Linked DNA regions of Youhaiella tibetensis. The protein of the gene in region 1 binds, or shares a complex with, the protein of each later gene. Links are inferred from orthologs where the notes say so. Each region holds a gene or a part of one and is shown in the gene's direction. Other genes may lie near its edges.

What was found.
Region 2: the proteins of rpsG (region 1) and tig are in contact, whole or in part, in a crystal structure (PDB 3GTY), measured with the Thermotoga maritima proteins. The link is inferred for Youhaiella tibetensis from one-to-one orthologs. Residues at the interface, in WP_004081843.1 of Thermotoga maritima: Lys34, Lys52, Lys55, Glu59, Arg62, Gln63, Glu66, Asn67, Lys69, Val71, Arg95, Ala109, Lys110, Lys111, Gly112, Arg113, Pro114, Glu117, Glu121, Ile124, Ala125, Tyr127, Asn128, Asn129, Thr130, Gly131, Lys135, Asp139, Arg142, Met143; in WP_004081061.1 of Thermotoga maritima: Glu122, Val124, Val129, Leu130, Tyr133, Glu188, Gly259, Ile262, Tyr263, Glu266, Ser270, Glu273, Gln274, Glu277, Arg308, Gln311, Ile312, Ser315, Tyr316, Glu325, Arg329, Arg336, Leu363, Phe366, Trp367, Arg373, Leu377, Arg381, Leu384, Glu387.

Annotation. Positions count from the first base shown.
Region 1 is NZ_CP041690.1:2,737,658-2,753,088, reverse strand. Bases 97-2,991 are described here. They hold rpsG (30S ribosomal protein S7), read left to right. Parts: upstream 97-1,256; coding sequence 1,257-1,727; downstream 1,728-2,991. Other genes in these bases: fusA (elongation factor G), read left to right, coding at 1,740-2,991; rpsL (30S ribosomal protein S12), read left to right, coding at 873-1,244; FNA67_RS13370 (YbjN domain-containing protein), read right to left, coding at 97-404. Outside these bases: more of FNA67_RS13370, read right to left, coding at 1-96; more of fusA, read left to right, coding at 2,992-3,830; tuf (elongation factor Tu), read left to right, coding at 3,891-5,081; rpsJ (30S ribosomal protein S10), read left to right, coding at 5,149-5,457; rplC (50S ribosomal protein L3), read left to right, coding at 5,543-6,244; rplD (50S ribosomal protein L4), read left to right, coding at 6,244-6,864; FNA67_RS13330 (50S ribosomal protein L23), read left to right, coding at 6,861-7,154; rplB (50S ribosomal protein L2), read left to right, coding at 7,171-8,010; rpsS (30S ribosomal protein S19), read left to right, coding at 8,014-8,292; rplV (50S ribosomal protein L22), read left to right, coding at 8,295-8,675; rpsC (30S ribosomal protein S3), read left to right, coding at 8,675-9,385; rplP (50S ribosomal protein L16), read left to right, coding at 9,401-9,814; rpmC (50S ribosomal protein L29), read left to right, coding at 9,824-10,018; rpsQ (30S ribosomal protein S17), read left to right, coding at 10,031-10,264; rplN (50S ribosomal protein L14), read left to right, coding at 10,328-10,696; rplX (50S ribosomal protein L24), read left to right, coding at 10,696-11,007; and 9 more genes.
Region 2 is NZ_CP041690.1:2,311,179-2,327,000, reverse strand. Bases 1-2,845 are described here. They hold tig (trigger factor), read left to right. Parts: upstream 1-654; coding sequence 655-2,037; downstream 2,038-2,845. Other genes in these bases: FNA67_RS11285 (NAD(P)H-hydrate epimerase), read left to right, coding at 2,151-2,845; FNA67_RS11300 (P-II family nitrogen regulator), read right to left, coding at 1-99. Outside these bases: more of FNA67_RS11285, read left to right, coding at 2,846-3,635; FNA67_RS11280 (SMR family transporter), read right to left, coding at 3,632-3,964; FNA67_RS11275 (P-loop NTPase family protein), read left to right, coding at 4,052-4,546; FNA67_RS11270 (cytochrome P450), read right to left, coding at 4,550-5,791; FNA67_RS11265 (hypothetical protein), read left to right, coding at 5,911-6,141; FNA67_RS11260 (ATP-dependent Clp protease proteolytic subunit), read left to right, coding at 6,331-6,957; ATP-dependent Clp protease ATP-binding subunit ClpX, read left to right, coding at 7,129-8,406; FNA67_RS11250 (small ribosomal subunit Rsm22 family protein), read left to right, coding at 8,482-9,444; FNA67_RS11245 (citrate synthase/methylcitrate synthase), read right to left, coding at 9,441-10,511; FNA67_RS11240 (citrate synthase), read left to right, coding at 10,600-11,721; lon (endopeptidase La), read left to right, coding at 11,923-14,355; tet (Tet(A)/Tet(B)/Tet(C) family tetracycline efflux MFS transporter), read left to right, coding at 14,724-15,822. UniProt on the Bacillus subtilis protein: Involved in protein export. Acts as a chaperone by maintaining the newly synthesized protein in an open conformation. Functions as a peptidyl-prolyl cis-trans isomerase.

The DNA of each region.
Region 1 (15,431 bases):
TTGTCGGTCGAGATACCGTGCTCGAGGTTGAGGTCCATCTCGACCACCGCATCGCCGTCGCTGTCGAGATAGGCCTTGCCGAAGCGCTTGTCGCGATTCCAGGCGTTGATGACGTCCATGTCGGGCTTGAGGTCAAGGAAACCCGAATAGAAGTTCAGGTCCTCGCAGTTCTTACCCTTGGTGCAGTTCATGAAGTAGATGGCATAGGTGATGCCGTCGATATCGCCCTTGATCTTGGGATCGCCATTGTCCTGCTTCTCCAGGCTGGCGCTGCCATAGCCGCGGGCCAGCTCGAGAATCGTATCGACGTCGTTGCCGTCGACCAGGTCGGATCCGGCGGCGAAGGCTGAGCCCGTCGCTCCCAGCGCGATCGCGGCGCCGAGAATCAAAGCCTTGAAAGTCATCGTAGTCTCCTCAGGTCCCCCATGGACCATAATTGTCGTGCCCCGCTCTTCTGATAACGAAAAATACACCTATATACGAGGCCTTCCGCCCGGCTGTTCGTGGAGCAATTCCGATCCGGCTTCCCGGAGGAGGGGGCAATGTCCCATAACCCCCGCGCATGCGGGCCATGTGACACCCTTTTTTAGGACCTTGCCCTTGACGGGCGGGGACTCGGGCGGTATACGCAGCCCACCTTAACGGTCGGTCGTGAGTTTCAACCGGGTATCTGCCGCCTGACGCGGGCATCCAAGAAACTCAAACACACTAGTTTTGGTAACAGACGTAGACATTCTTGTGCGCATGAACGCTTCCAAATGGAAGTGGTCCGCTGCATCCCGGCGCCGCCGATCCTCAATGAGGTTCGAGCGGGCGCCTTTTGGTTTGCTACGCCTGAACCATTTTGAATTCGGACGGATGGAAAGAGCGCAATGCCGACCATTAATCAGTTGATCCGCAAGCCCCGGCAGGCCAAGCCGAAGCGGAACAAAGTCCCGGCGATGGAAGCGAACCCGCAGAAGCGTGGCGTTTGCAGCCGTGTGTACACGACGACCCCCAAGAAGCCGAACTCGGCCCTCCGCAAGGTGGCCAAAGTCCGTCTGACCACTTCCCGCGAAGTGATTTCCTATATCCCGGGTGAAGGCCACAACCTTCAGGAGCACTCCGTGGTCCTGATCCGTGGCGGCCGCGTGCGCGACCTTCCCGGCGTTCGCTACCACGTTCTGCGCGGCGTTCTGGACACTCAGAGCGTCAAGGACCGCAAGCAGCGTCGCTCGAAGTACGGCGCGAAGCGTCCGAAGTAAGGAGTTCTATTAATGTCCCGTCGCCACCGCGCAGAGAAACGCGAAGTTCACCCGGACGCAAAGTTCGGTGACATCGTCGTTACCAAGTTCATGAATTCCCTTATGCTGGACGGCAAGAAGTCGGCTGCTGAAGGCATCGTCTACGGCGCTTTCGACATCGTGCAGGCCAAGACCAAGCAGGATCCGATCACCGTCTTCCACACTGCCCTGGACAACGTTCGTCCGGCCGTGGAAGTGCGCTCGCGCCGCGTCGGTGGTGCGACCTACCAGGTTCCGGTTGAAGTCCGTACCGATCGTCAGCAGGCCCTGGCCATCCGCTGGCTCATCGAATCCGCCCGCAAGCGCGGCGAGCACACCATGCGTGAGCGCCTCTCGGGCGAGCTGATGGATGCGCTCAATGGCCGTGGCCAGGCCGTCAAGAAACGCGAAGACACGCACCGTATGGCTGACGCCAACCGTGCCTTCTCGCACTACCGCTGGTAGTTGGAGCTCATCATGGCACGCGAATACCCGATTAATCGCTACCGTAACTTCGGCATCATGGCTCACATCGATGCTGGCAAGACGACGACGACCGAGCGAATCCTCTACTACACCGGCAAGTCCCACAAGATCGGCGAAGTCCATGACGGCGCCGCTACCATGGACTGGATGGAGCAGGAGCAGGAACGCGGCATCACCATCACTTCGGCTGCGACCACCACGTTCTGGAAGTCGCGCGATGGCGTGATGCACCGCTTCAACATCATCGACACCCCCGGCCACGTGGACTTCACCATCGAAGTCGAGCGTTCGCTGCGTGTTCTCGACGGTGCCGTGGCTCTGCTCGACGGTAACCAAGGCGTTGAGCCCCAGACGGAGACCGTCTGGCGCCAGGCCGACAAGTACCACGTTCCGCGTCTCATCTTCGTCAACAAGATGGATAAGACCGGCGCCGACTTCTACTACTGCCTCGATACCCTCAAGAAGCGCCTGGGCATCACCACCCTGGTCATGCAGCTGCCGATCGGCGCTGAAAGCGACTTCAAGGGCGTCGTGGATCTCATTGAGATGAATGCGCTCGTGTGGCGCAACGAAGAGCTGGGCGCCCAGTGGGACGTCGTCGAGATTCCGGAAGACCTCAAGGCCCGCGCCGAAGAGTACCGTGAGCGTCTCGTCGAGACCGCCGTCGAGATCGACGATGCGGCCATGGAAGCGTACCTGGAAGGCAATGCCCCGGATAAGGACACCCTGCGTCGTCTGATCCGTAAGGGCGTGGTCGATGCCAAGTTCTACCCCGTGTTCTGCGGTTCCTCGTTCAAGAACAAGGGCGTGCAGCCGCTCCTCGACGCCGTCGTGGACTTCCTGCCGTCCCCGATCGACATCCCTGCCATCAAGGGCATCGACGTCAAGACCGGTGCCGAGATCGAGCGTCACGCTTCGGACGAAGAGCCGCTGTCGATGCTGGCCTTCAAGATCGCCAACGACCCGCACATGGGTTCGCTGACCTTCTGCCGCATCTACTCGGGTCACCTCGAGGCCGGTGCTTCCCTTGAGAATACCGTCAAGGAGAAGAAGGAACGCGTCGGTCGCATGTTCCAGATGCATGCGAACAGCCGCGAGCAGATCACCGAAGCCTATGCGGGCGACATCGTGGCCATCGTGGGTCTGAAGGACACCACCACGGGCGACACGCTGACGATCCCGAGTGCTCCGGTTATCCTTGAACGCATGGAATTCCCGGATCCGGTTATCGACATCTCGGTCGAGCCGAAGTCCAAGGGCGACCAGGAAAAGATGGGCCTCGCGCTCGCTCGCCTGGCTGCCGAGGATCCGTCCTTCCGCGTCAAGACCGACGAAGAGTCCGGCCAGACCATCATCTCGGGCATGGGTGAACTTCACCTGGACATCATCGTCGACCGCATGAAGCGCGAATTCAAGGTCGAGGCCAATATCGGTCAGCCGCAGGTGGCTTACCGTGAAGCCATCAGCCGCCAGGTCGAGCACGACTACACCCACAAGAAGCAGTCGGGTGGTTCGGGTCAGTTCGCCCGCATCAAGTTCCGCATCGAACCCAATGAGCCGGGTGCCGGCTTCCAGTTCGCTTCGGAAGTCGTCGGCGGTAACGTTCCGAAGGAATACATCCCGGGCGTGCAGAAGGGTGTGGAATCGGTTATGGGCTCTGGCCCGCTGATCGGCTTCCCGATCGTGGACGTGAAGTTCGTCCTGACGGACGGCGCCTACCACGACGTGGACTCCTCGGTCCTCGCCTTCGAAATCGCTGGCCGCGCTGGTTTCCGCGAGGCTCTGCAGAAGGCCGGTCCGAAGATCCTCGAGCCGGTTATGAAGGTTGAAGTTACGACGCCTGAAGAATACATGGGCGACGTCATCGGCGACCTGAACTCCCGCCGCGGTCAGATCCGTGGCACGGAAAGCCGTGGCGTTGTGCAGGTCGTCGACGCCCTGGTGCCTCTGGCGAACATGTTCGGCTACGTGAACTCCCTCCGCTCGATGAGCCAGGGTCGTGCACAGTACTCGATGGTGTTCGACCACTACGAGCAGGTCCCGCAGGCGGTGGCCACCGAAGTCCAGGCCAAGTACGCCTGATTTAAAAGAGATCAAACTTACCCGCTGGCATGAAACGCTGGCGGATTACGGAGAAAAGCGATGGCGAAGGAAAAATTCTCGCGCACCAAGCCGCACTGCAACATCGGCACCATCGGTCACGTTGACCATGGCAAGACGTCGCTGACGGCTGCTATCACCAAGGTTCTCGCTGAGACCGGTGGCGCGACCTTCAAGGCGTACGACCAGATCGACGCTGCTCCCGAAGAGCGCGCTCGTGGTATCACCATCAACACCGCTCACGTCGAGTACGAGACCGAGAACCGTCACTACGCTCACGTCGACTGCCCCGGCCACGCTGACTATGTGAAGAACATGATCACCGGTGCCGCCCAGATGGACGGCGCGATCCTGGTCGTGTCGGCTGCCGACGGCCCGATGCCGCAGACCCGCGAGCACATCCTGCTCGCCCGTCAGGTCGGTGTGCCGGCTCTGGTCGTGTTCCTGAACAAGTGCGACATGGTCGACGATCCGGAACTGCTCGAGCTCGTCGAGCTGGAAGTCCGTGAGCTGCTGTCCTCGTACGAATTCCCGGGCGATGACATTCCGATCATCAAGGGTTCGGCCACCGAAGCCCTGAACAACGGCGATCCGAAGCTCGGCCACGAGGCCGTTCTCGAGCTGATGCGCAATGTCGACTCGTACATTCCGCAGCCGGAGCGTCCGGTTGACCAGCCGTTCCTGATGCCGATCGAAGACGTGTTCTCGATCTCGGGTCGCGGCACCGTGGTGACCGGCCGTGTCGAGCGCGGCATCGTCAAGGTTGGTGAAGAAGTCGAGATCGTCGGCATCAAGGCCACCCAGAAGACGACCGTGACCGGCGTTGAAATGTTCCGCAAGCTGCTCGACTCGGGGCAGGCCGGCGACAACATCGGTGCCCTGATCCGTGGTATCGACCGTACTCAGGTCGAGCGCGGCCAGGTCCTCTGCAAGCCCGGTTCGGTTACTCCGCACACGGACTTCGTTGCCGAAGCCTACATCCTGACCAAGGAAGAGGGTGGCCGTCACACGCCGTTCTTTGCCAACTACCGTCCGCAGTTCTACTTCCGCACGACCGACGTGACTGGTGTTGTGACCCTGCCGGAAGGCACCGAAATGGTGATGCCTGGCGACAACATCAACATGAACGTCCAGCTGATCGTTCCGATCGCCATGGAAGAGAAGCTCCGCTTCGCTATCCGTGAAGGTGGCCGTACCGTCGGCGCCGGCGTCGTCGCCAAGATCCTGAAGTAAGGACGGAAATGTAAATCGCGGCGCGCCGCGTTGCGCGCCGCGTTCCATTTTTCGCTAGGAAAACAAGATGAACGGTCAAAACATTCGCATTCGGCTCAAAGCCTTTGACCATCGTGTCCTGGACACGTCCACGCGCGAGATCGTCAACACGGCCAAGCGCACGGGTGCGCAGGTTCGCGGCCCGATCCCTCTGCCGACGCGAATTGAAAAGTTCACCGTCAACCGTTCGCCGCACATCGACAAGAAGAGCCGCGAACAGTTCGAGATCCGTACCCACAAGCGTCTTCTGGACATTGTGGATCCGACTCCGCAGACCGTGGACGCGCTAATGAAGCTCGATCTCGCCGCCGGTGTCGACGTCGAAATCAAGCTCTGAGTGACGGAGTTTCCGCGCTGACCAGAAAAAGGGTCCTCTGACAAACATGACCCGGTCCAGCGCTAAATTGAAAAGGTAGCAACCGATGCGTTCTGGTTTGATCGCACAGAAGCTGGGCATGACCCGCATATTCACCGAGGACGGCACCCACGTGCCGGTCACGGTGCTCGGGCTGCAGAACTGCCAGGTGGTGGGCCAGCGCACGCAAGACAAGGACGGCTATACCGCGCTGCAGTTGGGCGCCGGTACCGCCAAGGCGAAGAACACGCCCAAGGCACAGCGCGGTCAGTTCGGCGCGGCCAAGGTCGAGATCAAGCGCCACGTCGCTGAGTTCCGCGTCGACGCTGACAGCCTCATCGAGGTTGGCGCGACGATGCAGGCCGACCATTTCGCCGAAGGGCAGCTCGTGGACGTCACGGGCATCTCGATCGGTAAGGGTTTTGCCGGCGGCATGAAGCGCTGGAACTTCGGTGGTCTGCGTGCTTCGCACGGTGTGTCGGTGTCCCACCGCTCGCACGGTTCGACCGGTCAGCGCCAGGATCCGGGCAAGGTCTTCAAGAACAAGAAGATGGCCGGTCACCTGGGTGCCGAGCGGGTCACCACGCAGAACGTCAAGGTCGTCAAGACCGATGTCGAACGCGGCCTGATCATGGTCCAGGGTTCGGTTCCGGGCGCCAAGGGCGGCTGGATCCAGATCCGCGACGCCGTCAAGAAGCCCGCTCCTACTGGTGTTGCTACGCCTGGCTCGTTCAAGCCGGCCGCCGCCGTCGCGGGGGAGAATGAATAATGGAACTCCAGATTACCAACCTAGACGGTAAAGACGTAGGTTCCGTGACGCTCAAGGACGACGTGTTCGGCCTCGAGCCCCGCACGGACATCCTGCACCGCATGGTCCGCTACCAGCAGCTCAAGGCGATGGCCGGGACCCACAAGGTCAAGCATCGCTCCGAGATCGCTTACACCGGCAAGAAGTCGGTCAAGCAGAAGGGTTCGGGCGGCGCTCGTCACGGCAACAAGGCTGCCCCGCAGTTCCGCGGTGGTGGTCGTGCGTTCGGTCCCGAGCCGCGCAGCCATGCCATCGATCTTCCCAAGAAGGTCCGCGTTCTTGCTCTCAAGCATGCGCTGTCCTCCAAGGTGAAGGCCGGCGAGCTGGTGATCGTGGATACGGTCGCGACCAAGGCTCCCAAGACTGCCGATCTTCGCAAGACTTTCGGCGCCCGTGAATGGACGAGCGCGCTGATCATCGACGGCGCTACGGTTGATGCGAATTTCGCGCTCGCTGCGCGCAACATTCCGCAGATCGACGTGCTTCCGGTCCAGGGCATCAACGTTGTTGATATCCTGCGTCGCCAGAAGCTCGTTCTGACCAAGGCAGCGCTCGAAGCGCTGGAGGCACGGTTCGCATGAGCACGTTCAAGCACTACGACATCATCCGCAACCCGGTCGTGACTGAAAAGTCGACGAACCTGTCGGAGCACAACCAGGTTGTGTTCGACGTTGCGGTCGATGCGAGCAAGCCCGAGATCAAGGCTGCCGTCGAGGCGCTGTTCTCGGTCAAGGTCAAGGCTGTCAACACCTTCGTCCGCAAGGGCAAGGTGAAGCGTTTCCGCAACCAGCTCGGCGTCCGCAACGACGTCAAGAAGGCTGTGGTGACCCTCGCTGATGGGCAGTCGATCGACATTTCGACCGGCCTGTAAGGGGTGAGAGAGAAAAATGGCTCTGAAACAATATAATCCCACCTCTCCTGGCCGCCGTCAGCTCATCACTGTCGACCGCTCGGAACTCTGGAAGGGCAAGCCGGTCAAGGGTTTGACCGTCGGTCTTTCGCAGAAGGGCGGCCGTAACAACGCTGGCCGGATCACCGCGTTCCATCGTGGTGGCGGTCACAAGCGCAGCTACCGTATCGTCGACTTCCGTCGCGTGAAGTTCGATATGGAAGCTACCGTCGAGCGTCTGGAATACGATCCGAACCGTACCGCCTTCATCGCCCTGGTGACCTACACCGATGGCGAGCAGGCTTACGTGATCGCTCCCCAGCGTCTGGCAGCCGGCGACAAGATCGTGTCCTCGCTTTCGAGCGTGGACGTGAAGCCGGGCAATGCCATGCCGCTCGAGCGCATGCCGGTCGGCACCATCGTGCACAACGTCGAGCTGAAGCCCCGCAAGGGCGGCCAGATCGCGCGTTCGGCAGGTGCCTATGCTCAGTATGTGGGCCGTGACGCCGGTTGGGCGATCCTGCGCCTCAACTCGGGTGAACAGCGCCGTGTCCACGGCTCGTGCCTCGCCACCGTTGGCGCGGTTTCGAACCAGGACCACTCGAACACCTCGATCGGCAAGGCCGGTCGCAACCGTTGGCTCGGTCGCAAGCCGGTCAACCGCGGTGTTACCATGAACCCGGTCGACCACCCGCATGGTGGTGGTGAAGGCCGCACCTCCGGTGGCCGTCACCCGGTTACGCCGTGGGGCAAGCCGACCAAGGGCAAGAAGACCCGCACCAACAAGGCGACGGACAAGTTCATCGTCCGCTCGCGTCACGTCAAGAAGGGCCGGTAAGTCATGGCACGTTCACTCTGGAAGGGTCCGTTCGTCGACGGGTACCTGCTCAAGAAGGCGGACAAGGCACGCGAGTCGGGTCGCAACGAGGTCGTCAAGATCTGGAGCCGCCGCTCGACCATCCTGCCGCAGTTCGTCGGCATCACCTTCGGTGTTCACAACGGTCACAAGCATGTGCCGGTGTCGGTCACCGAAGAAATGATTGGTCACAAGTTCGGTGAGTTCGCTCCCAGCCGTACCTATTACGGGCACGCGGCCGACAAGAAGGCCAAGAGGAAGTAATCATGGGCAAGCAGAAGACTCCCCGCGCGCTCAAGGATAACGAGGCCAAGGCCGTTCTGCGGATGCTGCGCATCAGCCCGCAGAAGCTGAACCTGGTTGCCGCGATGATCCGCGGCAAGAAGGTCGAGAAGGCTCTTGCCGAGCTGCAGTTCTCGCACAAGCGCATTGCCGGCCAGGTCAAGAAGGTGCTCGAGAGCGCCATCGCGAACGCGGAAAACAATCATGGTCTGGACACCGACGCTCTGGTCGTTGCCGAGGCCTTCGTCGGCAACTCGCTGGTGATGAAGCGCTGGACCGCTCGCGGTCGTGGTCGCTCCTCGCGCATCGAAAAGCCGTTCTCGCACCTGACGATCGTCGTGCGGCAAGTTGAGGAAGCGGCATAATGGGCCAGAAGATTAATCCGATCGGTCTGCGTCTCGGGATCAACCGTACCTGGGATTCTCGCTGGTACGCCAACAAGGGCGAGTACGGCGCGCTCCTGCAGGAAGACCTGAAGATCCGCAAGGCTCTCCTGGCCGACCTCAAGCAGGCTGCCGTTTCCAAGATCGTCATCGAGCGTCCGCACCGCAAGTGCCGCGTGTCGATCCACACTGCCCGTCCGGGCATCGTGATCGGCAAGAAGGGCGCTGACATCGACAAGATCCGCGCCAAGGTGAAGAAGTTCACCGACAGCGAAGTGCACATCAACATCGTCGAAGTGCGCAAGCCTGAGACCGATGCGAACCTGGTGGCTCAGGGCATTGCCCAGCAGCTCGAACGCCGCGTGGCTTTCCGCCGTGCGATGAAGCGTGCTGTGCAGACCGCCATCCGCATGGGCGCCGGCGGTATCCGCGTCAACGTCGGTGGCCGTCTCGGTGGTGCCGATATCGCCCGTACCGAATGGTACCGCGAAGGCCGCGTGCCGCTGCACACCCTGCGCGCCGACATCGACTATGGTTTTGCTGAAGCTTCCACGACCTACGGCATCATCGGCATCAAGGTCTGGATCTTCAAGGGCGAAGTCCTTGAGCACGATCCGACCGCTCACGAGCGCCGTGCCACCGAAGGTGGCGAGGGCCCGTCGCACCGTCGCTCGGCCCAGGCAGCCAGCTAAGAAGGTATTTGAGCCATGCTGCAACCAAAACGTACAAAGTTCCGCAAGGCCCACAAGGGCCGCATCCACGGCGTGGCCAAGGGCGGCTCGGATCTGAACTTCGGCCAGTTCGGCCTGAAGGCGACCGAGCCGGAGCGCGTCACCGCGCGTCAGATCGAGGCGGCCCGCCGCGCGATCACTCGCGAGATGAAGCGCCAGGGCAGGGTGTGGATCCGCATCTTCCCGGACCTGCCGGTTTCCAAGAAGCCGACCGAAGTCCGCATGGGTAAGGGCAAGGGTTCGGTGGAATTCTGGGCCGCGCGCGTCAAGCCGGGCCGCATCATGTTCGAAATCGACGGCGTCCCCGAGGACGTCGCCAAGGAAGCCCTGCGTCTCGGCGCCATGAAGCTTCCGGTTACGACGCGGGTTGTCACCCGCATCAACGATTAAGAGGCGAAGATGGCAGCCAGTGATTTTCGGGCCAAGACGGCCGATGAGCTCAAGGACCAGCTTCTGAGCCTGAAGAAAGAGCAGTTCAATCTGCGTTTTCAGCGCGCGACCCAGCAGCTGGAAAAGCCCGCACGTGTCAAGGAAGTGCGCCGCGAGATCGCGCGCATCAAGACCGTGCTGGCCGAAAAGAACGCAGCGAAGTAAGGAGCAGTCCCAATGCCAAAACGCGTTTTGCAGGGGACGGTGGTCTCCGACACGAACGACAAGACCGTGGTGGTGCGCGTCGAACGCCGCTTCACGCACCCGGTGATGAAGAAGACCGTGCGCCGGTCCAAGAAGTACCACGCTCACGACGAGGCGAATGTCGCCAAGGTCGGGGATACCGTGTGGATCGAGGAATGCGCACCGATCTCCAAGAACAAGCGTTGGACGCTCGTTCAGGGTTCGTAAGAATTTAGGGTTTAAGGGCGGCGAGCCGGTTGGGCGGGCCGTGTAACAAGAAGGCATCCAGTCATGATTCAGATGCAGTCAAATCTCGACGTCGCGGATAATTCCGGCGCGCGTCGTGTCATGTGCATCAAGGTGCTGGGCGGCTCGCATCGCAAGTACGCGTCGGTTGGCGACATCATCGTTGTGTCGGTCAAGGATGCGATCCCGCGCGGCCGCGTCAAAAAGGGCCAGGTGATGAAGGCGGTCGTGGTTCGCACGGCCAAGGACATCCGTCGTCCCGACGGTACGGTTATCCGCTTCGACAAGAACGCGGCCGTGCTGATCAACAATCAGAAAGAGCCGATCGGCACTCGTATCTTCGGGCCGGTTCCGCGCGAGCTTCGCGCCAAGAACCACATGAAGATCATTTCGCTGGCTCCAGAGGTGCTGTAATGGCCGCCAAGATCAAAAAAGGCGACAACGTCGTCGTATTGACCGGCAAGGACAAGGGCAAGACCGGCAAGGTCCTGCAGGTTATCCCCGATGAGACCCGCGCGGTCGTGCAGGGCATCAATCTGGTGCGCCGCCACACCAAGCAGACGGCGTCCCAGGATGCGGGCATCTACACCAAGGAAGCCCCGATCCACCTGTCTAACATTGCCGTTGCCGACAAGGACGGCAAGCCGACTCGCGTCGGTTTCCAGATCAAAGATGGCGCCAAGAAGCGCATCGCCAAGAGCACCGGAGATGTGATCGATGGCTGAGACCTACATTCCGCGTCTGCGGACGCAGTATGACGAGGCGATCCGCGCCGGCCTGGTGAAGGAATTCGGGTACAAGAACCCGATGCAGATCCCCAAGCTCGAGAAGATCGTGCTGAACATGGGCGTTGGCGAAGCCGTCAACGACACCAAGAAGGTCAAGGCCGCCGCGTCCGACCTCGAGCTGATCTCCGGTCAGAAGCCGGTCATCACCCACGCTCGCAAGTCGATCGCCGGCTTCAAGGTTCGCGAGAACATGCCCCTGGGCGTGAAGGTCACCCTTCGCCGTCAGCGCATGTACGAATTCCTGGACCGCCTGGTGAACATCGCCCTGCCGCGCGTCCGCGACTTCCGCGGTCTGAACCCGAATTCCTTTGACGGCCGTGGCAATTACGCTATGGGCATCAAGGAACACATCATTTTCCCCGAAATCGCCTACGACAAGATCGACCAGGTGTGGGGTATGGACATCGTGGTTTGCACCACGGCGAAGAGCGACGACGAAGCCCGCGCGCTTCTGAAGGCATTCAACTTCCCGTTCCGTCAGTAACGGTACGCGAGAAAGAGGACGATATGGCAAAGACGAGCGCCATCGAAAAGAACAAGCGCCGGGCCAAGCTGGCCAAGAGCTATGCCGGCAAGCGCGCCGCGCTGAAGGCCATCGGCATGGACAAGTCCGCAACCCCGGAAGAGCGCTTCAAGGCTCAGCTCAAGCTGGCTGAACTTCCGCGCAATTCGGCTCCGGGTCGCGTGCGTAACCGGTGTGAAGTTTCGGGGCGCCCGCGCGCTTACTACCGTAAGCTCAAGCTGAGCCGTATTGCCCTGCGCGAACTTGGCAACCTGGGTCAGATCCCGGGCCTGGTCAAGTCGAGCTGGTAAGGAGAGAATAAGAATGGCCCTTTCCGATCCGATCGGGGATATGCTCACCCGTATTCGTAATGCCCAGCTGCGCCGCAAGGACAGCGTGAACACGCCGGCTTCGACCCTGCGTGCCCGCGTCCTGGACGTGCTGCAGACCGAAGGCTTCATCCGTGGCTATCACGAGATCAAGTTTGCGAACGGCATTTCGGAATACGAAATCGAGCTGAAGTATTCGGACAGCGTGCCGGTCATCCGCACTATCGAGCGGGTGTCCCGTCCGGGCCGTCGCGTCTATGCGTCGGTCAAGAATATCCCTCAGGTTGCCAATGGTCTTGGCGTGTCGATCCTGTCGACCCCCAAGGGCGTGATGGCCGACCACGAGGCGAAGGCACAGAACGTTGGTGGCGAGGTACTCTGCCGCGTCTTCTAAGGCGCGGTAAGACGATTACTCATAAAGGTTTGAAGAAATGTCCCGTACTGGCAAAAAGCCTGTCGCAGCAGTGAGCGGTGTGACCGTGACCATCAATGGTCGCACGGTTACCGCCAAGGGCCCCAAGGGCGAATTGAGCCTCGAGCTCATGGATATCGTGAACGTCGAACAGGGCGAAGAAGGTCTGGTGGTCTCGCCGGCCAACGATACCCGTGAAGCCCGCGCTGCCTGGGGTACCACCCGCGCGCTGCTCCAGAACATCGTGACGGGCGTCAAGGACGGCTTCGAGAAGAAGCTGCAGATCCAGGGCGTCGGTTATCGTGCCGCCATGCAGGGCAAGGACGTCAAGCTTTCCCTCGGCTTCTCCCACGAAGTGGTTTATGAGGCTCCCCAGGGAATCACGCTGGCCGTGCCGGCTCCGACGGAAATCGTCGTGACGGGCATCGACAAGCAGCAGGTTGGCCAGGTTGCGGCCAACATTCGAGGCTTCCGTAAGCCCGAGCCCTACAAGGGCAAGGGCGTCCGCTATGCGGGCGAATTCGTGGCCAAGAAAGAAGGCAAGAAGAAGTAAGGAGCGCCGGCAATGGCTATCACTGCAAAAGGAGCGGATCGCCGCAAGGCCCGCGTTCGCCGCGCACTCAAGGCTCGCGCCTTCGGTCGCCCGCGTCTGTCGGTTTTCCGTTCGGACAAGAATATCTACGCGCAGATCATCGACGACGCCACCGGCCGTACGCTGGCTGCAGCCTCGACGATCGACAAGGACGTCAAGGCTTCGGTCAAGAATGGCGCCACCGCTGAAGCAGCTGCCACCATTGGCAAGCTGATCGCCGAGCGCGGCACCAAGGCCGGTGTTTCCGAGGTCGTGTTCGACCGCGGCGCTTACCTTTATCACGGCCGGGTCAAGGCCCTTGCAGACGCTGCCCGTGAGGGCGGCCTGCAGTTCTGACCCTGGCGACGAAATAGAAGAGCTGGATAAGCTATGAAAGACGTTCAAGAGCGCGAAAGCGAATTCATCGACCGCCTCGTCCACATCAACCGTGTGGCCAAGGTGGTGAAGGGCGGTCGGCGCTTTGGTTTCGCCGCTCTCGTGGTTGTGGGCGACCAGAAGGGCCGCGTCGGTTTCGGTCACGGCAAAGCCCGTGAAGTTCCCGAGGCGATCCGCAAGGCGACCGAGCAGGCCAAGCGCCAGCTCATCCGCGTGCCGCTGCGCGATGCCCGTACGCTGCACCACGATGTGGTCGGCCGTCACGGGGCAGGGAAGGTGATCCTGCGCGCCGCCGTTCCGGGTACCGGCATCATCGCCGGCGGTCCGATGCGCGCCGTGTTCGAGACCCTCGGGATCAACGACATCGTCGCCAAGTCCCAGGGCACCGCGAACCCCTACAACATGGTTCGGGCCACGTTCGATGCGCTCAAGCGCGTTGACAGCCCGCGTTCGGTTGCGGCTCGCCGTGGCCTGAAGGTTTCGGAACTGCAGGCTCGCCGTGGCGAGACTGCTGCCGAAGCTTGATCTGAGCGCAGCGCTCGGAACGGAGAAGAGACATGGCCGACAAGACTGTGACCATTGAGCAGATCGGTAGCCCGATCCGCCGCGAGAAGACCCAGCGCGCGACCCTGATCGGTCTCGGGCTGAACAAGATCCGCAAGCAGTCCACGCTCAAGGACACGCCGGAAGTTCGTGGCATGATCGCCAAGCTCCCGCACCTCGTCCGCGTGGTCGACGGTAAGTAAGATAAAGCGGACCGGCTTCGGCCGGTCCGACCACTATTTGATTGCAGCACGTTCCTCGTAGAACGCGCTCTCAGGAACAGGTGACGCAAATGGCGCGTTTGAACGAACTCCGCGACAACGAGGGTTCCTCCAAGACCCGTGTCCGTATTGGACGCGGTATCGGATCGGGCAAGGGCAAGACCGGTGGTCGTGGCGGCAAGGGCCAGACCGCGCGTTCGGGCGTTGCCATCAATGGTTTCGAAGGCGGCCAGATGCCCCTTCACATGCGTATGCCCAAGCGTGGTTTCAATTCGCACAATCCCAAGAAGTGGAACGTCGTGCGTCTGGACCGCATCCAGGTGGCGATCGATGCCGGCAAGCTCGACGCCAAGAACGTGATCGACGAAGCAGCCCTGGTGGCCGCCGGCGTCGTGCGTCGCGCCAAGGACGGCGTGCGCCTGGTCGCTTCGGGTGAATTCACCGCCAAGAAGGTTACCTTCAAGGTTGCTCACGCTTCGGCCGGCGCTGTCGCCGCTATTGAAGCTGCGGGTGGCAAGGTCGATATCCCTGAGGCAAAAGCGACGGCTGAAGCCTAAGGGCTCCGGCCCTTAGTTTGGGGAGCGATTATGGCGTCCGCAGCCGAGCAACTGGCTAAAAATCTCAATTTCGCGACCTTCGCCAAGGCGAAGGCCCTTCAGCAGCGCATCTGGTTCACACTGGGCGCGCTGCTCGTCTATCGTCTGGGCACCTATATTCCGGTTCCCGGTATCGATCCGTCCGCCTTTGCTCAGAGCTTCCAGAGCTCTCAGCAGGGCATTTTCGGCATGCTCGATCTTTTCGCCGGTGGTGCTGTGCACCGCATGGCGATTTTTGCGCTGAACCTCATTCCCTACATCACGGCCTCGATCGTGGTGCAGGTGATCACCACCGCTTCTCCGCGCCTCGAGGCGCTCAAGAAGGAAGGTGAGAGCGGACGGCGCAAGATCAACCAGTACACGCGCTACCTCGCCGTGGTCTTCTGCGCCGTGCAAGCGTACGGCATCGCGGTCGGCCTGGAAGCGAGCCAGGGCGTGGTTCTCAACCCCGGCTGGTTCTTCCGCATTTCGACCGTGATCACCCTCGTCGGTGGCACGATGTTCCTGATGTGGCTGGGCGAGCAGATCACTTCGCGCGGCGTCGGCAACGGCATCTCGCTGATCATCTTCGCCGGTATCGTTGCGAACCTGCCCACGACGATCGTCCAGACCCTCGAGCTGACCCGCCAGGGCGCGCTCTCGACCTTCGCGGGTCTGGGGATTCTGGTGCTCGCCATCGTCGTGATCGGCGTCATCGTCTTCTTCGAGCGCGCCCAGCGACGACTTCTGATCCAGTATCCGAAGCGCCAGGTGGGCAACAAGATGTTCCAGGGCGATACCTCGCACCTGCC
Region 2 (15,822 bases), 430 kb from region 1 along the record:
GGCCTCGGTCACGGTGATGCCTTGCAGGCCAACTTCCTGCAGCGCCTCTTTGACTTCGTCGAGCTTGAACGGCTTAACGATCGCCTCGATTTTCTTCATTGCGCGCCTCCACGAGGACGGTTCGGCGGAGACTTGGCGTCTCCTGTCGAACTTGTCGTCCGGTCTTGCAAACAAGGAACGCCAGTCAGCGTTCCGGGCCCCCCGGTCGGGTGCCGCTTAACCGTATGCAGGGGGCGTGCCAGTTGTGCCAGTGCCTCGCAAAACATGAGGTTTACAAGACCTTGCGAGGGATCGCACAACTACAACACGAGCGAAGAAAATCGCCGTATGACTATTTTTTGTGCATTGTGCGCGTGAAACGTGCGGATTGCGTTCCGCCTGGGGCGGCGTTTGCGCCTAAATTAGGCGGAGTTCGCAACGAGCCTGTGCAAACCCAATGGAATGAGGCTTTGACTGACACCCTAACATAGGGTAGAGCCTGCGCCCAAACCGGGCCAAGGGCACCGTGTTTGCGGGTGTGGCGGAATTGGTAGACGCACTGGATTTAGGTTCCAGCGCCGCGAGGCGTGGAGGTTCGAGTCCTCTCACCCGCACCACTCACACTCCGAGAACCCCCTCGGCCGCTAGAGATCAATGAATACGGGATTGAACCGAATGCAGGTCACAGAAACCCTCAACGAAGGCCTCAAGCGCAAGCTGGCCGTTGTGATTCCGGCCAAGGACCTGGCGTCCCGGCTCGACGCAAAGCTCGAGGACCTCAAGGGCAAGGCAGTGATCAAGGGCTTCCGCCCGGGCAAGGTGCCGGTTTCGCACATCAAGAAGGTCTATGGCCGTTCCGCCATGTCCGAAGTGCTCGAAGAGGCCATCAACGCCGGCGTCTCCGAGACGCTCGATCAGCGCTCCGAGCGCGCCGCCACCCAGCCCAAGGTCGACCTTCCGGAAGACCAGGCCGAGCTGAACCGCATCCTGGACGGCGGCGCCGACCTGGCGTTCGACGTCAGCTACGAAGTGCTGCCCCCGGTCAAGCTGATGGACTTCAAGGGCATCAAGGTCGAAAAGCCGGTTGTCGAAGTCAGCGATGCCGAGGTCGACAAGGAACTCAATCGCTTCTTCGCCCAGAACAAGGGCTTTGAGGACAAGGGCGAGAACGGCGTCGTCGAGACGGGCGACCACCTCGGTCTCTCGTTCGTGGGCACCATCGACGGTACGCCGTTTGACGGCGGCACCTCCGACCATGCTCACCTGACCGTCGGTTCGGGCGAGTTCATCCCCGGCTTCGAAGATCAGCTGATCGGCATGAAGAAGGGCGAAACCAAGGACGTGAAGGTGACTTTCCCGGCCGACTACGGCCAGAAGTCGCTTGCCGGCAAGGATGCCGTGTTCGCCACTACGATCCTGCACGTGGATGGTCCGCGCGAGGGTGAGCTGGACGACGAGTTCGCCAAGAAGCTCGGCCTCGAGAACGTTGCGGCCCTGCGCGAAGCGATCAAGTCGCAGATGGATGCGGCCAACGCCTCCATGGCTCGCCAGCACGTCAAGCGCCAGATCCTGGACGCGCTCGATGAGGGCCACAAGTTCGACGTTCCCGAGCAGCTCGTGGACGCCGAGTTCAACACCATCTGGCAGCGTGTCGTCCATGAGGTCGAACACCACGGCCGTTCCTTCGAAGACGAGGGCACGACCGAGGAAGCCGCCAAGGAACAGTACCGCAAGATCGCCGAGCGCCGCGTGCGCCTGGGCCTGGTCGTTGCCGAGATCGGCAACGAGAACAAGGTCGAGGTCACCGATGACGAGCACCAGCAGGCCCTGATCGCCGAAGTTCGTCGCTTCCCCGGCCAGGAACAGCAGGTTTACGACTACTATCGCAAGAACCCGACCGCGCTGGCTTCGCTGCGCGCTCCGATCTTCGAGAACAAGGTCGTCGATTTCGTCGCCGATCTCGCCGAGCAGACCGAGAAGAAGATGTCGGGCGAAGAGCTCGGCAAGCTGATCCAGGCAGACGACGAGTACGACGTGCCGGAAGAGCATCACCACTAAGATTTCAGTGGTTTGACTTGCAAGGGCCGTCCTTCGGGGCGGCCCTTTTGCTTTTCAAGCTCCCGGCCTTGTGGGACAAGGTGTGGGGGGCAATGCGAGTGGCGGAGCGTGCGATGGGCAACACCAGCGATTCAGTGCTTTTGACTCCATCGGAGATGTCCCAGGCCGACCGACTGACGGCAGAATCGGGGCTGAGCTATGCGCGCCTGATGGAAAACGCGGGCTCGGCGGTGACGCGCACCATTCTCGAACGCTACTACCAGATGCCCGTGCTGGTTCTGTGCGGGCCGGGGAACAATGGCGGCGACGGGTTCGTCGTGGCGCGGCAGCTCAAGGAGAAAGGCTGGCCGGTGCACCTGGTGATGCATGGCGACCGTTCGCGGCTGCGGAGTGAGGCCGCTGCCAATGCCGACGCCTGGACCGGCCGTATCGAGAGTTTTCGCCCTGAACTGGTGCGCGACGCCGACATGGTGATCGACGCGCTGCTGGGAGCGGGACTCGACAGGGACGTCGAGGGCGAGCTCAAGGCCATCATCGAGGCGGTCAATGGCGCCGGCAAGACGGTAATCAGCGTCGATGTGCCGAGCGGCGTCGATGGCGAGAGCGGCGCCGTGCGTGGCGCGGCGATCAATGCGACGCTCACCGTTACGTTCTTCCGCAAGAAGCCCGGGCATCTGCTCCTGCCCGGTCGGGAAAATGCCGGCGAGATTGTCGTCGCCGACATCGGGATCGACGATAGCGTGCTGGCGCCGATTGGGGCACAGGCCTGGGAGAACGGGCCCGAGCACTGGCAGTTGCCGCACCTGGCGCCCGGCGGGCACAAATATACGCGTGGCCATTGCGTGGTGATCTCAGGCGGGCCGTTGCAGACCGGAGCGTCGCGGCTTGCCGCCGAAGCGGCGCTGCGGGCCGGGGCAGGGCTGGTGAGCCTGGCCGGAGCGCGCGACGCGCTTCTGGTCCACGCAAACCACGTCACCTCCATCATGCTCAAGGAAGCACCACAATGGGCCGCGCTCGAGCAGGTGCTGGGCCAGACGAAGGCCAGGTCGGTGGTGATCGGTCCGGCCGCCGGGGTCGGGCAGGTTACGCTCGAGAACGTGGCCACGATCCTCCAGAGCGGCGCAGCGGCGGTTCTCGATGCCGATGCGCTTACCAGCTTCGCTGAAAATCCCGAGCAGTTGTTCCGCCTGATCGCGACCGATCCGGCTCGGCCTGTGGTCATGACCCCGCATACAGGCGAATTCGCCAGGGTGTTCGGTCAGATGACCGGATCGAAGGTCGAGATGGCGCGCGCAGCCGCGGCCCGTTCGGGGGCTGTCGTGATCCTCAAGGGCGCAGATACCGTCATAGCGGCGCCTGACGGGCGAGCCTTCATCAACGCCAACGCGCCAGCGACGCTGGGGACGGCAGGATCAGGCGACGTCTTGGCGGGTATCGTGGCGGGCCTGCTGGCGCAGGGCATGCCCGGGCTGGAGGCGGCGGCCGCCGCCGTGTGGATGCACGGAGACGCGGCCGCGCGGTTCGATGGGCCGGGTCTGATCAGCGAGGACCTGCCGGGACTGATCCCGGCAGTGCTGAATGGATTGCTCCGGGGCTAGTGGCCGACGGACTTGGAGTAGAGGTTCACGACCAATACGCCCGCCACGATGAGAGCGAGGCCCAGGACGGCGGGCAGGTCGAGCTTCTGGCCGAAGATGAACCAGCCGATGGCGGAAATCAGCACGATCCCGACGCCCGACCAGATGGCGTAGGCGATGCCGACGGGCATGGTCTTGAGGGTCACCGAGAGACAGTAGAAGGCGACTGCGTAGCCGACGACGGTAATGAGCGACGGCCCGAGCCTGGTGAAGCTCTCCGAGGCGCGCAGGGCGCTCGTAGCGGTGACTTCAGCGACGATGGCGATGGCGAGGAACAGGTAGCTCTGCATGATGTGGTCTCCCGAGGGAGGCGATCGATATTTGAGAGTTGGGAACTCGTCACGCTCACTTCGGCGTGATCGGGCGAGGAGCAGGCGGTGGGCCAGAGGATACTGATTTTTGGCAATGGCGGCAGCGGCAAGACCTCGCTCGCACGGGCGCTGGGTCAGAAGCTGGGCTTGCCGATCATCCATCTCGATGACCTGCGCTGGGAGCCGGGCCAGTACGGCGTGGCCCGGGACAATCAGGTTGTCGCAAATGAAGTGCGCGAGGCGAGCCTTCGGGACGAGAACTGGATCATGGAGGGGGTTTACGGCTGGCTGGCGGGCGTTGCCATGCCACGGGCGACGCAACTGATCTGGCTCGACCTGCCGGAGGAAGAATGTCTCGCAAACGTGAGGGAGAGGGGTGTTCAGGGCGGAGGAAGCGATGAGGGGTTCGCCGAACTGCTCGTGTGGATCTCGGAGTATCGTCTACGCCGCAACTCTAGTTGCCATGCCGCGCACCTGCAGCTGTTTGAGGACTTTCCCGGCTCCAAAGCGATGCTTGGGAGCCGGGGCGAGATGGCGGCCTTCGTCGCAGATTTCTCGTAGGACCTACCAGGCGACCTGCAATTCCTCCAGGCCGTGGAAGTGGTAGACGTTGTTGTAGCTCGGCTCCTTGGTGAGGCGCAGGCCGGGAAGGCGATCGAAGAGGGTTTTGAGGGAGATCTGCAACTCGATGCGGGCCAGGGGCGCGCCGATGCAGAAGTGGATTCCGGCCCCGAAGCTGACGTTCTGGCCGTCGGTGCGGAAGGGGTCGAAGGTGTTGGCGTTGGCGAAGCGCACAGGGTCGCGGTTGGCGGCGCCGAGCATGAGGCCGATCTGGTCGCCCTTCCTGAGGGAGACACCGTTGTCGAGCTCGATGTCCGAGAGCGCGAAGCGCGTGAACATGTGGAGCGGGGCGTCGAAGCGCAGGCATTCCTCGACCGTGGCGGCGGTCTGCTCGTCGCTGGCGAAGATCGCCTTGCGGTCGATCCCGCTCTCGATGATCGTCTTGACGCTGTTGCCAGTCGTGTGAACCGTGGCCTCGTGGCCGGCATTGAGCAGCAGGATCGCCGTCGAGACGATCTCGTCATCGGTCAGCTTCTGGCCATCCTGCTCGGCCGTGATCATGTGGGTGAGAAGGTCTTCGGTCGGCCGTACGCGACGTTCGGCGATCAGCGTGCGGATATAGGCGATGAAATCGGCAGAGGCCTGGTTTGCATCCCGCTCGGTGTCCTCGGTCACGCCGAACATGTACATGGTCACCATGCGATTGGACCAGGCGACGACTTGCATGGCCATTTCGGTCGGCACGCCGATCATCTCGGAGATGACGATGGCTGGGATCGGTGCCGCATAGGCGTGGATCAGCTCGACCTGCCCGTCCTTTTCGAAGCCATCGATCAGTTCATTGGCGAGGGCGGCGATGCGGGGGCGCAGCTGTTCCACCTGCCGGGAGACGAAGGCGCGATTGACCAGCGTCCGCAGGCGGGTATGGGCTGGCGGCTCAAGGTTGAGGAGCGAGTACTTCTCGGCCAGGTCGAAATCGGCGACGTGCGGTTTGCGTTCGGGCCAGCCCAGTTCCTCGCGGGTTGCCACGTGCAGGATTTCGCGGCCGAAACGCTTGTCGCGCAGGAGCTGGTTCACTTCCTTGAAGCCGGCGAAGCACCAGTGACCATAATTGTCCCAGAAGAAGGTGGGCGAGGTGGCGTGAATGCCGTCATAGAAGGCGTAGGGGTTCTGGTAGAAGACCGGATCGCGGGGATTGGCGGAAGCGCGGCGGGCAGGGGCTATGGCGTCGGTTGAAGAAATCATCGCAGACCGGTGGTTGAAGCAAGCTCGGACACTATATCGCCCTCGGCGCAATGCAACCGAGCCTTGCCCTTGGCGGAAAAGTCGTTAGTGGAAGGCCGGAGCAATTCTGGAGTGCCGCCATGAGCGAACTGACCCTGGCCGAGGCCACGGAGAATATCTACACATCCCTGCGCAATGACAATGCCGAGCTGGACGTTCACGTAGCTGCTCTGAAGGCAGCCATGGCGCGCGAGGGCGTCAAGGAAGCTGTGTTCGAGCCAGGCAAGCTGGCGCAGAACAATCGGCAGGGACGCAAGCTGATGCAGTCCTATTTCCGCAAGAAGGGCGTTACGGTGGTCTTCGCCGAATAGGCGTGCCTCGAACCGCTCCAGGGCAACGCGGAATTAACCGCTGACATGGAACGGCGTGCGCGTTGGGGGCAGCTCTATTGAAGCTCGCCCCAGTCTTGCCTATGTCTCGCTTTACCGCGCATTAAGGCGCCATCCCCTGCAATCAGCCAAATCGCGCTGATTCGTCATCCAGGCACCAGAAGGGCATCCATGAGAGATCCGGTCGACACCTATATGAATACGCTCGTTCCCATGGTGGTCGAGCAGACCAACCGGGGCGAACGCGCCTTCGACATCTATTCGCGGCTCCTCAAGGAACGCATCATCTTCGTGACCGGCGTGGTCGAGGACAACATGGCTTCGCTGATCACGGCGCAGCTTCTGTTCCTCGAGTCGGAAAACCCGAAGAAGGAAATCAACCTCTATATCAACTCGCCCGGCGGCGTGGTGACGGCTGGCCTGTCGATCTATGACACCATGCAGTTCATTCGCCCCCCCGTGGCGACGCTGTGCATGGGGCAGGCGGCCTCGATGGGCTCGCTCCTGCTGCAGGCCGGCGAAGCCGGGATGCGGGCCTCGCTGCCCAATTCCCGTATCATGGTCCACCAGCCTTCGGGCGGGTTCCAGGGTCAGGTGACCGATATCCTGATCCACGCCCGCGAGGTCGAAGGCCTCAAGCGTCGTCTCAATCAAATCTACGAGAAGCACACCGGCCGCACGTATGAAGAGATCGAGAACGCCCTCGAGCGCGATCGTTTCCTGAGCCCCGAAGAAGCCAAGGACTTCGGCCTCATCGACAGCGTGTTCGAGAAGCGCGCAGTGCCGGAAGCGGTCTGAGTTGGCCGTTAACGCCATTTCGCGACATACGTTAACTGTGACAATGGTGTGATTGCGCAGGGCCGGATCGATCTTTAAGGTCGGTCTGGCTTACATTTTGTTTAAGCGCCATGCGCTAGACTAACCCTCTAGCGCGGTTTTTGGGGGCGCTCTGCCCCCGGGAGTGACAGGATGTCCAAAGAGACAACGAACGGCGAATCCTCGAAGAACACGCTGTATTGCTCGTTCTGCGGCAAGTCTCAGCACGAGGTTCGTAAACTGATCGCCGGCCCGACCGTGTTCATCTGTGATGAATGCGTCGAGCTCTGCATGGACATCATCCGGGAAGAGAACAAGACGTCGATGGTCAAGTCGGCGGACGGTGTTCCCACTCCGGCCGAGATCTGCAAGATCCTGGACGATTACGTGATCGGCCAAGCGCGCGCCAAGCGCGTGTTGTCCGTTGCGGTCCACAACCACTACAAGCGCCTGCACCACGCGACCAAGAATCAGGACGTTGAGCTTTCCAAGTCCAACATCCTGCTGATCGGTCCGACCGGTACCGGCAAGACGCTTCTGGCCCAGACGCTGGCGCGCATCCTGGATGTGCCGTTCACGATGGCCGATGCCACCACGCTCACCGAAGCCGGCTATGTCGGCGAGGACGTGGAAAACATCATCCTCAAGCTCTTGCAGGCCGCCGACTACAACGTGGAGAAGGCGCAGCGCGGCATCGTCTATATCGACGAAGTCGACAAGATTTCCCGCAAGTCGGACAATCCCTCGATCACCCGTGACGTTTCGGGCGAGGGCGTGCAGCAGGCACTGCTCAAGATCATGGAAGGTACGGTGGCTTCCGTTCCGCCCCAGGGCGGCCGCAAGCATCCCCAGCAGGAATTCCTGCAAGTGGACACGACCAACATCCTGTTCATCTGCGGCGGCGCGTTTGCCGGCCTCGAGCGCATCATCTCGGCGCGCGGCGAAGGTTCGGGCATCGGCTTCGGCGCGGTGGTGAAGGACCCGCAGGATCGTCGCGTCGGCGACCTTCTCAAGGACGTGGCTCCGGAAGACCTGGTCAAGTTTGGCCTGATCCCGGAATTCATCGGCCGTCTGCCGGTGATCGCGACCCTGGAAGACCTGGACGAACCCGCCCTGATCGAAATCCTGACCGCTCCCAAGAACGCTCTGGTGCGCCAGTACCAGCGCCTGTTCTCGATGGAGGACGTGGAACTGACTTTCCACGAGGACGCGCTCAAGGCGATCGCCAAGCATGCAATCGAGCGCAAGACCGGTGCTCGCGGCCTGCGTTCGATCATGGAAGCGATCCTGCTCGACACGATGTACGACCTCCCGTCTCTCGAAGGCGTCGAGGAAGTCGTGATCAGCGAGGAAGTCGTCAACGGCAAGGACGCTCGTCCGCTCTACATCTATGCGGAGCGCAAGAAGGAAGAGCTTCCCGCCGGCGCCTGAGGCGCGAGACGGGATTGATTTTTGCCGGGGGCAGCCATAGCGCTGCCCCCGGTTTTTTGTTTCGGGGATTCCCAGTTGACTGCAGGTTTGCTTGAAAGGCTCAAGGTTCGGCTGGCCGAACTCGCGACGGGGAAGTCGCGGGCGGGGCTTGCACAGCGCTCTGAAGCCATTTCGGAAAAGTACCGCGAGTTCCGCGCCTCTTCGGGCCATATCGGGGTTTCCGATGATGTCCTGGCTTATGCCATGAGCCGGATGCCCGCGACCTATGCTGCGGTCGAGCGGGTGCTCGACGAGGCCGCGGCCCGTGCAGCCGGCTTTGCGCCACAGACCATGCTCGATGCGGGCGCAGGGCCGGGGACGGCCAGTTGGGCCGCGTTCGAGCGATGGCCGGATCTGGGCTCGACGACCATGATGGATCATGGCGATGCGTTCCTGCGCCTGGCGGCGTCGCTTGCAGAAGGCGCGTTGCCGGCTACGGTTGTGCGCGGAGAGCTGGGCCAGACGGGACTTGGTGACGCCCGGTTCGATCTGGTCGTGGCCAGCTATTCGCTGACCGAACTCGCCGACGGGCGTGTCGTGGCGGCCGCGCTCGACCTCTGGCGCCGTTGCGGGGGCATCCTTGCCATTATCGAGCCCGGCCGGCCCAGGGACTACCAGCGCCTCATGGACGTTCGCCGCGCGCTGCTGGCGGACGGCGCGACCATGGTGGCGCCTTGCCCGCACGCGCACGAGTGTCCGCTGCCCGAGGGGGACTGGTGCCACTTCACCGTGCGCCTCGAGCGCAGCCGCGACCACATGCGGATGAAGGGCGCGACGCTTCCTTATGAGGACGAAAAGTTCAGCTACCTGATAGTGGCCCGGCCCGAAGTCGCGGCGCAGCCCGCGTCGCGGATCATCAAGCCGGTCGAGCGCAACAAGTTTGCTGTGACTCTAGAATTGTGCACCCCGGAAGGGTTGCGTCGCGAGCAGGTGCTCAAGCGCAACCCAGAGGCCTTCCGTGTGGCACGGAAGGCGGAATGGGGCGAGAGCTGGGGCTAGGCCGCCTGCTGCGGCATGGGGCCGACATAGCGCGACTGGGGCCGGATCAGCCGACCCGTAGTGGCCTGTTCGCGAGCATGGGCGATCCAGCCACCCGTACGACCCATGGTGAAGACGCAGGTGAAGGCCGAGCGCGGGAAGCCGAGGGCTTCGAGCAGAAGCGCGGTATAGAACTCCACATTGGTATCCAGCGGGCGGTCGGGCTTCTTGCGCTTGAGGAGCGCCAGGGCTGCCGTTTCAACGCCCTCCGCCAGCGCGACGCGAGATGCATCCACTTCGCCGGAGGCGGTCAGGGGGCGTAGCGCGCTCTTGAGGGCATCGGCGCGTGGATCGCGCACCCGGTAGATGCGGTGACCGAAGCCCATCAGGCGGTCGCCGCGGGTGAGGGCTGCCTCTATCCAGGGCTCGGCGTTCTCGGCGGTGCCGATTGCATCCAGCATGTCGAGGACCGGTCCGGGGGCGCCGCCATGCAGCGGCCCCTTGAGGGCTCCGAGCGCGCCGAGAACTGCCGACGTCAGGCCGGCGCCGGTCGAGGCGATGACGCGGGCGGTGAAGGTGGAGGCGTTGAGGCCATGGTCCGACACCGTCACCAGATAAGCATCGAGTGCCGCCGCCTGGCGCGGCGAAGGCGTCTCGCCGGTCAGCATCTGGAGGATATCGGCCGCGTGACCCAGGCCGGTCTGCGGGGGCAGGGGCCTGGCGCCGGCCTGAAGACGCAGGATGGCCGGGGTAAACACCGCCGGCGCTGCAACGAGCTGCAACGCGGTGCCCAGGTCGTCGCCGTCCGGGATCAACGCGGTCAGCGCCCGGATGGCGTCGACGGGGCTGAGCGAGGAATCGGCTGCCCCCACGTGCCGGAACACTTCTTTTCTTGCCTGGGCGAGCGCGCCGGGCAGATCGGACGGCAGGTCGAAGAAGCCGGACCAGAGCAGGGCGAGGGCATCTTCGTAGCGGGAGCCGACCAGGTCATCGAGCGAAACGCCTCGAATGATCAGGCGACCGGCCTGGCCGTCAACATCTGACAGGACGGTTTCAGCGGCAACGACATCTTCCAATCCACTTTTCATCGGACTTCTCCTTGCTTTTGGAGAGAAAGTAGGTCCGTAATGGTTGACGTCAATCTTGATCGAAAGGATCAATATGTTGTCCGACTGGATGACCTCCAGCGAGGCTTTGGCGGTGCTGGGGACGCAACCGCAGACGCTCTACGCAAATGTGAGCCGCGGGCGCATCCGGTCCAAGAAGGATCCCGCCGATTCCCGGCGCAGCCTCTATTCGGGAGAGGATGTTCGGCGCCTGGCGGGGCGCGGGACCGGTCGGCGCAAGGCGGAAACGGTGGCGAGCGAAGCCATCCGCTGGGGCGATCCCATTCTGCCGTCGGCCATCTCCACGGTGGCGGATGGCCGGCTCTATTATCGAGGCCGGGACGTAGTGCAACTGGCCGGACGTGCGACCCTCGAGGATGTCGCCGCTCTGCTGTGGCAGGGGCGCGCGGTCAAGCTGGCCAATGGCGAGCCGGGGAGCGGGGAGCCGCTCGAGGCGGCGTTCCTCTTGCTGGCCGGCCGCGCCGCCCATGACATGCCTTCGCTCGGGCGTTCGACGGCCGTCCTCAAGCGTGAGGCGGAGAGCGTACTTGGAACGCTGGTCGGCGCCATCACCGGCGGGCGGACCGGGGCCATCCATGAGCGTGCCGCAACTGCCTGGGGGAAGCCGGAGGCAACGGATGCGATCCGCAAGGCTCTCGTGTTGCTAGCAGACCACGAGCTCAACGCCTCCGCATTCGCAGCACGCGTGACGGCGTCAACCGGCGCGGCGCTCTCGGCGGCGGCGCTTTCCGGGCTTTGTACACTCACGGGGCCACTTCATGGCGGCGCGGCGGCGGGCGTTTCGGCCCTGGTGGGCGCGGTCGAGAGGGACGGAGCGGAGCGTGCGGTGCGCGACTGGCTGGCGCAGGCCAGACCCCTGCCGACGTTCGGCCATCGGCTCTACCCGCAAGGGGATATCAGGGCCCAGGTGCTGCTGGAGGCGTTGCCGGTGCCGCCGGCGTTTTCGGCGCTCAGCGCCGTCGCCGAGCGTGTCGTCGGCGAGCGGCCGAACGTGGACTTTGCCCTGGCGGCGATGACGGCCGCCTATGGGCTGCCCGGTGACGCGCCTCTCCAGCTTTTCGCCATGGCGCGCTGCGTGGGCTGGTTGGCTCATGCACTGGAGCAGGTCGAGGGTGGTGAACTCATCCGACCCCGCGCGCATTATGTCGGGGAGGCGATGGAACAGCGCTGAAAGGGTGTCGAAACGGGTCGATCAATTCCGAAAGGCTGTTAATCACGATCTTTCCCGCGACGTTGACTTGTGTCCTGTTCGGATCACCCTATTTAAGGTAGCAGAATCAGCCGAACGGCTCACTTGGAGCGTTTGCCTGGTTGCTACGGGCGCGCTAATCAGAATCTCCTCCCTTTCAGCACGCCCCGGAAAGGATAAAACATGACGGATGTCACTTCAGGCGCCGAGTTCAGCCGCGACCGGGTCTATCCCGTGCTGCCCCTGCGCGACATCGTTGTATTCCCTGGCATGATCGTTCCGCTTTTCGTGGGCCGCGAGAAATCGGTGAAGGCCCTCGAAGAGGTGATGCGCGACGACAAGCATATTCTTGTCGTGACGCAGAAGAATGCCCAGGACGACGATCCGTCGCCGGATCAGATCTATTCGACCGGCACCATCGCCTCCGTGCTGCAGCTGCTCAAGCTGCCGGACGGGACGGTCAAGGTGCTCGTGGAGGGTCTGAACCGCGCCACGATCGACCGCTACCTGCAGACGGTCGACTATTTTGAAGCCGAAGCCACCGTGCTGGCCGAACCCGAGACCGACCCGGTCGAGGTAGAAGCCCTGGCTCGCTCGGCGCAGACGGAGTTCGAGAACTACGTCAAGCTCAACAAGAAGATCTCGGCCGAAGTGGTCACTGCCGTCGGGCAGATCGAGAACCACTCCAAGCTGGCAGATACCATTGCCTCGCACCTGGTGATCAAGATCGCCGAGAAGGAAGACCTTCTCGCGACGGTCTCGGTTGCCGAACGGCTCCAGAAGATCCTGGGGCTGATGGAAGGCGAGATCGGTGTCCTGCAGGTCGAAAAGCGCATCCGCTCGCGCGTCAAGCGCCAGATGGAGAAGACCCAGCGCGAGTACTACCTCAACGAGCAGATGAAGGCGATCCAGCGTGAGCTGGGTGACGGCGAAGAAGGCTCGAACGAGGTTACCGAGCTCGAAGAGCGCATCAAGAAGACCAAGCTTTCCAAGGAAGCCCGCGACAAGGCCAATGCCGAGGTCAAGAAGCTCAAGCAGATGAGCCCGATGTCGGCCGAAGCCACGGTCGTGCGGAACTACCTCGACTGGATGCTCAGCCTCCCGTGGGGCAAGAAATCCAAGGTCAAGCGCGACCTGCACCTGGCCGAAGAAGTGCTTGATGCCGATCACTATGGCCTCGAGAAGGTCAAGGAACGCATCCTCGAGTACCTGGCGGTGCAGAGCCGCACGGGCAAGCTCAAGGGGCCGATCCTGTGCCTCGTGGGTCCTCCGGGCGTCGGCAAGACGTCGCTGGGGAAGTCGATCGCCAAGGCGACCGGCCGCGAATTCGTGCGCATGTCGCTCGGCGGCGTGCGGGACGAGGCCGAGATCCGTGGTCACCGGCGCACCTATATCGGCTCCATGCCGGGCAAGGTGATCCAGTCGCTGCGCAAGGCCGGCAAGTCCAACCCGCTCTTCCTGCTCGATGAAATCGACAAGATGGGCCAGGACTTCCGGGGCGATCCGTCCTCGGCGCTGCTCGAAGTGCTCGATCCGGAACAGAACGCGACGTTCAACGACCACTACCTGGAGGTCGACTACGACCTTTCGGACGTGATGTTCGTGACGACGTCGAACACGCTCAACATTCCGGGTCCGCTGATGGACCGCATGGAGATCATTCGTCTGTCCGGCTACACGGAAGAGGAAAAGAAGGAAATCGCCCTTCAGCACCTCATTCCCGAGACGCTGGCGGAGAACGGGCTGCGCCCCGAGGAGTTCGAGCTCCCCGATGCCCAGCTGACGGCGCTGATCCAGAAGTACACCCGGGAAGCCGGTGTGCGTACGCTCAAGCGCGAAATCTCCAAGCTGATGCGCAAGGCCGTTCGCGACATCCTCTCGGGCAAGTCCAAGAAGATCGTGATCGACGACGAGCTGCTCGAAAAGTATCTCGGGCCGCAGATCTTCCGTCACGGCGAGATCGAGGCGGAGCCGGCAGTGGGTCTGGTTACGGGGTTGGCATGGACTCCGGTGGGCGGCGAGCTGCTGACCATCGAAGGCGTGATGACCCCGGGCAAGGGCCGCATGACGGTTACGGGCAACCTCAAGGAAGTGATGAAGGAATCCATCACCGCCGCGATGGCCTATGTCCGCTCGCGTTCGATCGACTTCGGCATCAAGCCGCCGCTGTTCGACAGCCGCGATATCCACGTGCACGTGCCGGAAGGCGCTACGCCCAAGGATGGTCCGTCTGCCGGTATCGGCATGGCCACCGCCATCGTCTCGGTGATGACCGGCATTCCGGTGCGCAACGACGTGGCGATGACGGGTGAAATCACCCTGCGTGGTCGCGTCCTGCCGATCGGTGGCCTCAAGGAAAAGCTTCTTGCGGCGCTGCGCGGCGGCATCAAGACGGTGCTGATCCCCGAAGAGAACGTGCGTGACCTCCAGGAAATCCCGGAGATCGTGACCAAGGGGATGGAGATCATCCCGGTGAGCCGCATGGATCAGGTGATCAAGCACGCCCTGGTGCGCGAGCCCGAGCCGATCGAGTGGAACTACGACGAGAAGGTGGAAGCGCCGATCGCCGCAGAGGCCGCCGATGGCAGCGAGGCCGAGGCAGGCCTGCCGCACTGAACTACACACTGCAAGTGAATAGGAGAACGGCGCCTCAGGGCGCCGTTTTTTGTTGAACGGCGCTGCTCGCTACCCCTGGAGTGCCGCGATCTTCGTCTCGGCCCCGTGCATCGGCAAGAAGATCGGAGGGGTTTCCTGGCCTCGATTTCACCCCGGACCTCATACAGGTCGGGAGCAAAGACAAGAGGGGGCCAGCCAGATTTTCTGGCGAAAAGGGGAGTGATTTTGGCGAGCACCTGGGCGAGGTTGGCTGCGTTCGGGCCTGAACATCCATCACATTCGCCGCAGACAGTGTTGCCAAGGACGGTGACCTGCTGCTACCTCAGTGAAGAACAAAGGCGGAACATAATCCGCAAGGCGAGGACATAATGCCTAAGGGACTACTCGTCATTCTCGTGGCCGTTACGCTGGATTCAGTGGGCATCGGCCTGGTTTTTCCCATCCTGCCCGAGCTGCTGCGCGAGGTCGCGCACGAGAGCAACATCGCCGTGCTTTATGGCGGGTTCCTCTCGCTCTATGCACTGATGCAGTTCGTCTTCGCGCCCGTGCTGGGCATGCTCAGCGACCGGTTCGGAAGAAGGCCCGTATTGCTGGTATCGCTGGCAGGAGCTGCCATCGACTACCTGGTCCTGGCCTTCGCGCCGCAGCTCTGGATGCTGGTACTCGGCCGCGCCATCGCCGGCATCACCAGCGCCAATATCGCCGTGGCCACCGCCTACATTGCCGACATTTCGCCCGAGGAGACGCGCGCGCAGCGGTTCGGATACCTCAACGCATGTTTCGGCATCGGCTTCATTCTGGGGCCCGTCATCGGCGGGTTGCTCGGCGAGTACTGGATACGCTCGCCCTTCCTGCTTGCAGCGGTGTTCAACGCCGTCAATTTCGCGCTGGCGCTTTTCATCCTGCCGGAATCGCGTCCGGGCGAGAAAAAACTGTTGGAGTTAAGCGAACTCAACCCGTTCAAGTCCATTCACTGGGCCTTGAGCCTGCGCATGCTGCTGCCGCTGGTCGGGCTGTGGCTGGCGTTCAACTTCCTGGGGCAGGTCTACGGCACCACCTGGGTGCTCTTTGCCGAGGACCGGTTCGATTTCTCGCCGCTGATGGTGGGGCTTTCGCTGGCGAGTTTCGGTCTCTTCCATGCGGCGGCGCAAGCCTTCCTGACCGGGCCGGTCGCGTCGCGCTTTGGCGAGCAGAAGGCGCTGTTGATCGGCATGGCTTTCGAGACCACGGCCTGCGTGGTTCTGGCCTTTGCGACGCATGGCTGGATTCTCTTTGCCCTCGCGCCACTGTTTGCACTGGGTGGGGTTGGCATTCCCGCCCTGCAATCGCTGTTGACCCGTCAGGTAGGCGAGGACAAGCAGGGGCAATTGCAGGGCGTATTGGCCAGCATGGTGAGCATCGCCTCGATCTTCGGGCCGCTGTTCTATTCGGCGATCTATTTTTCGACCCGGGACACATGGTCGGGTA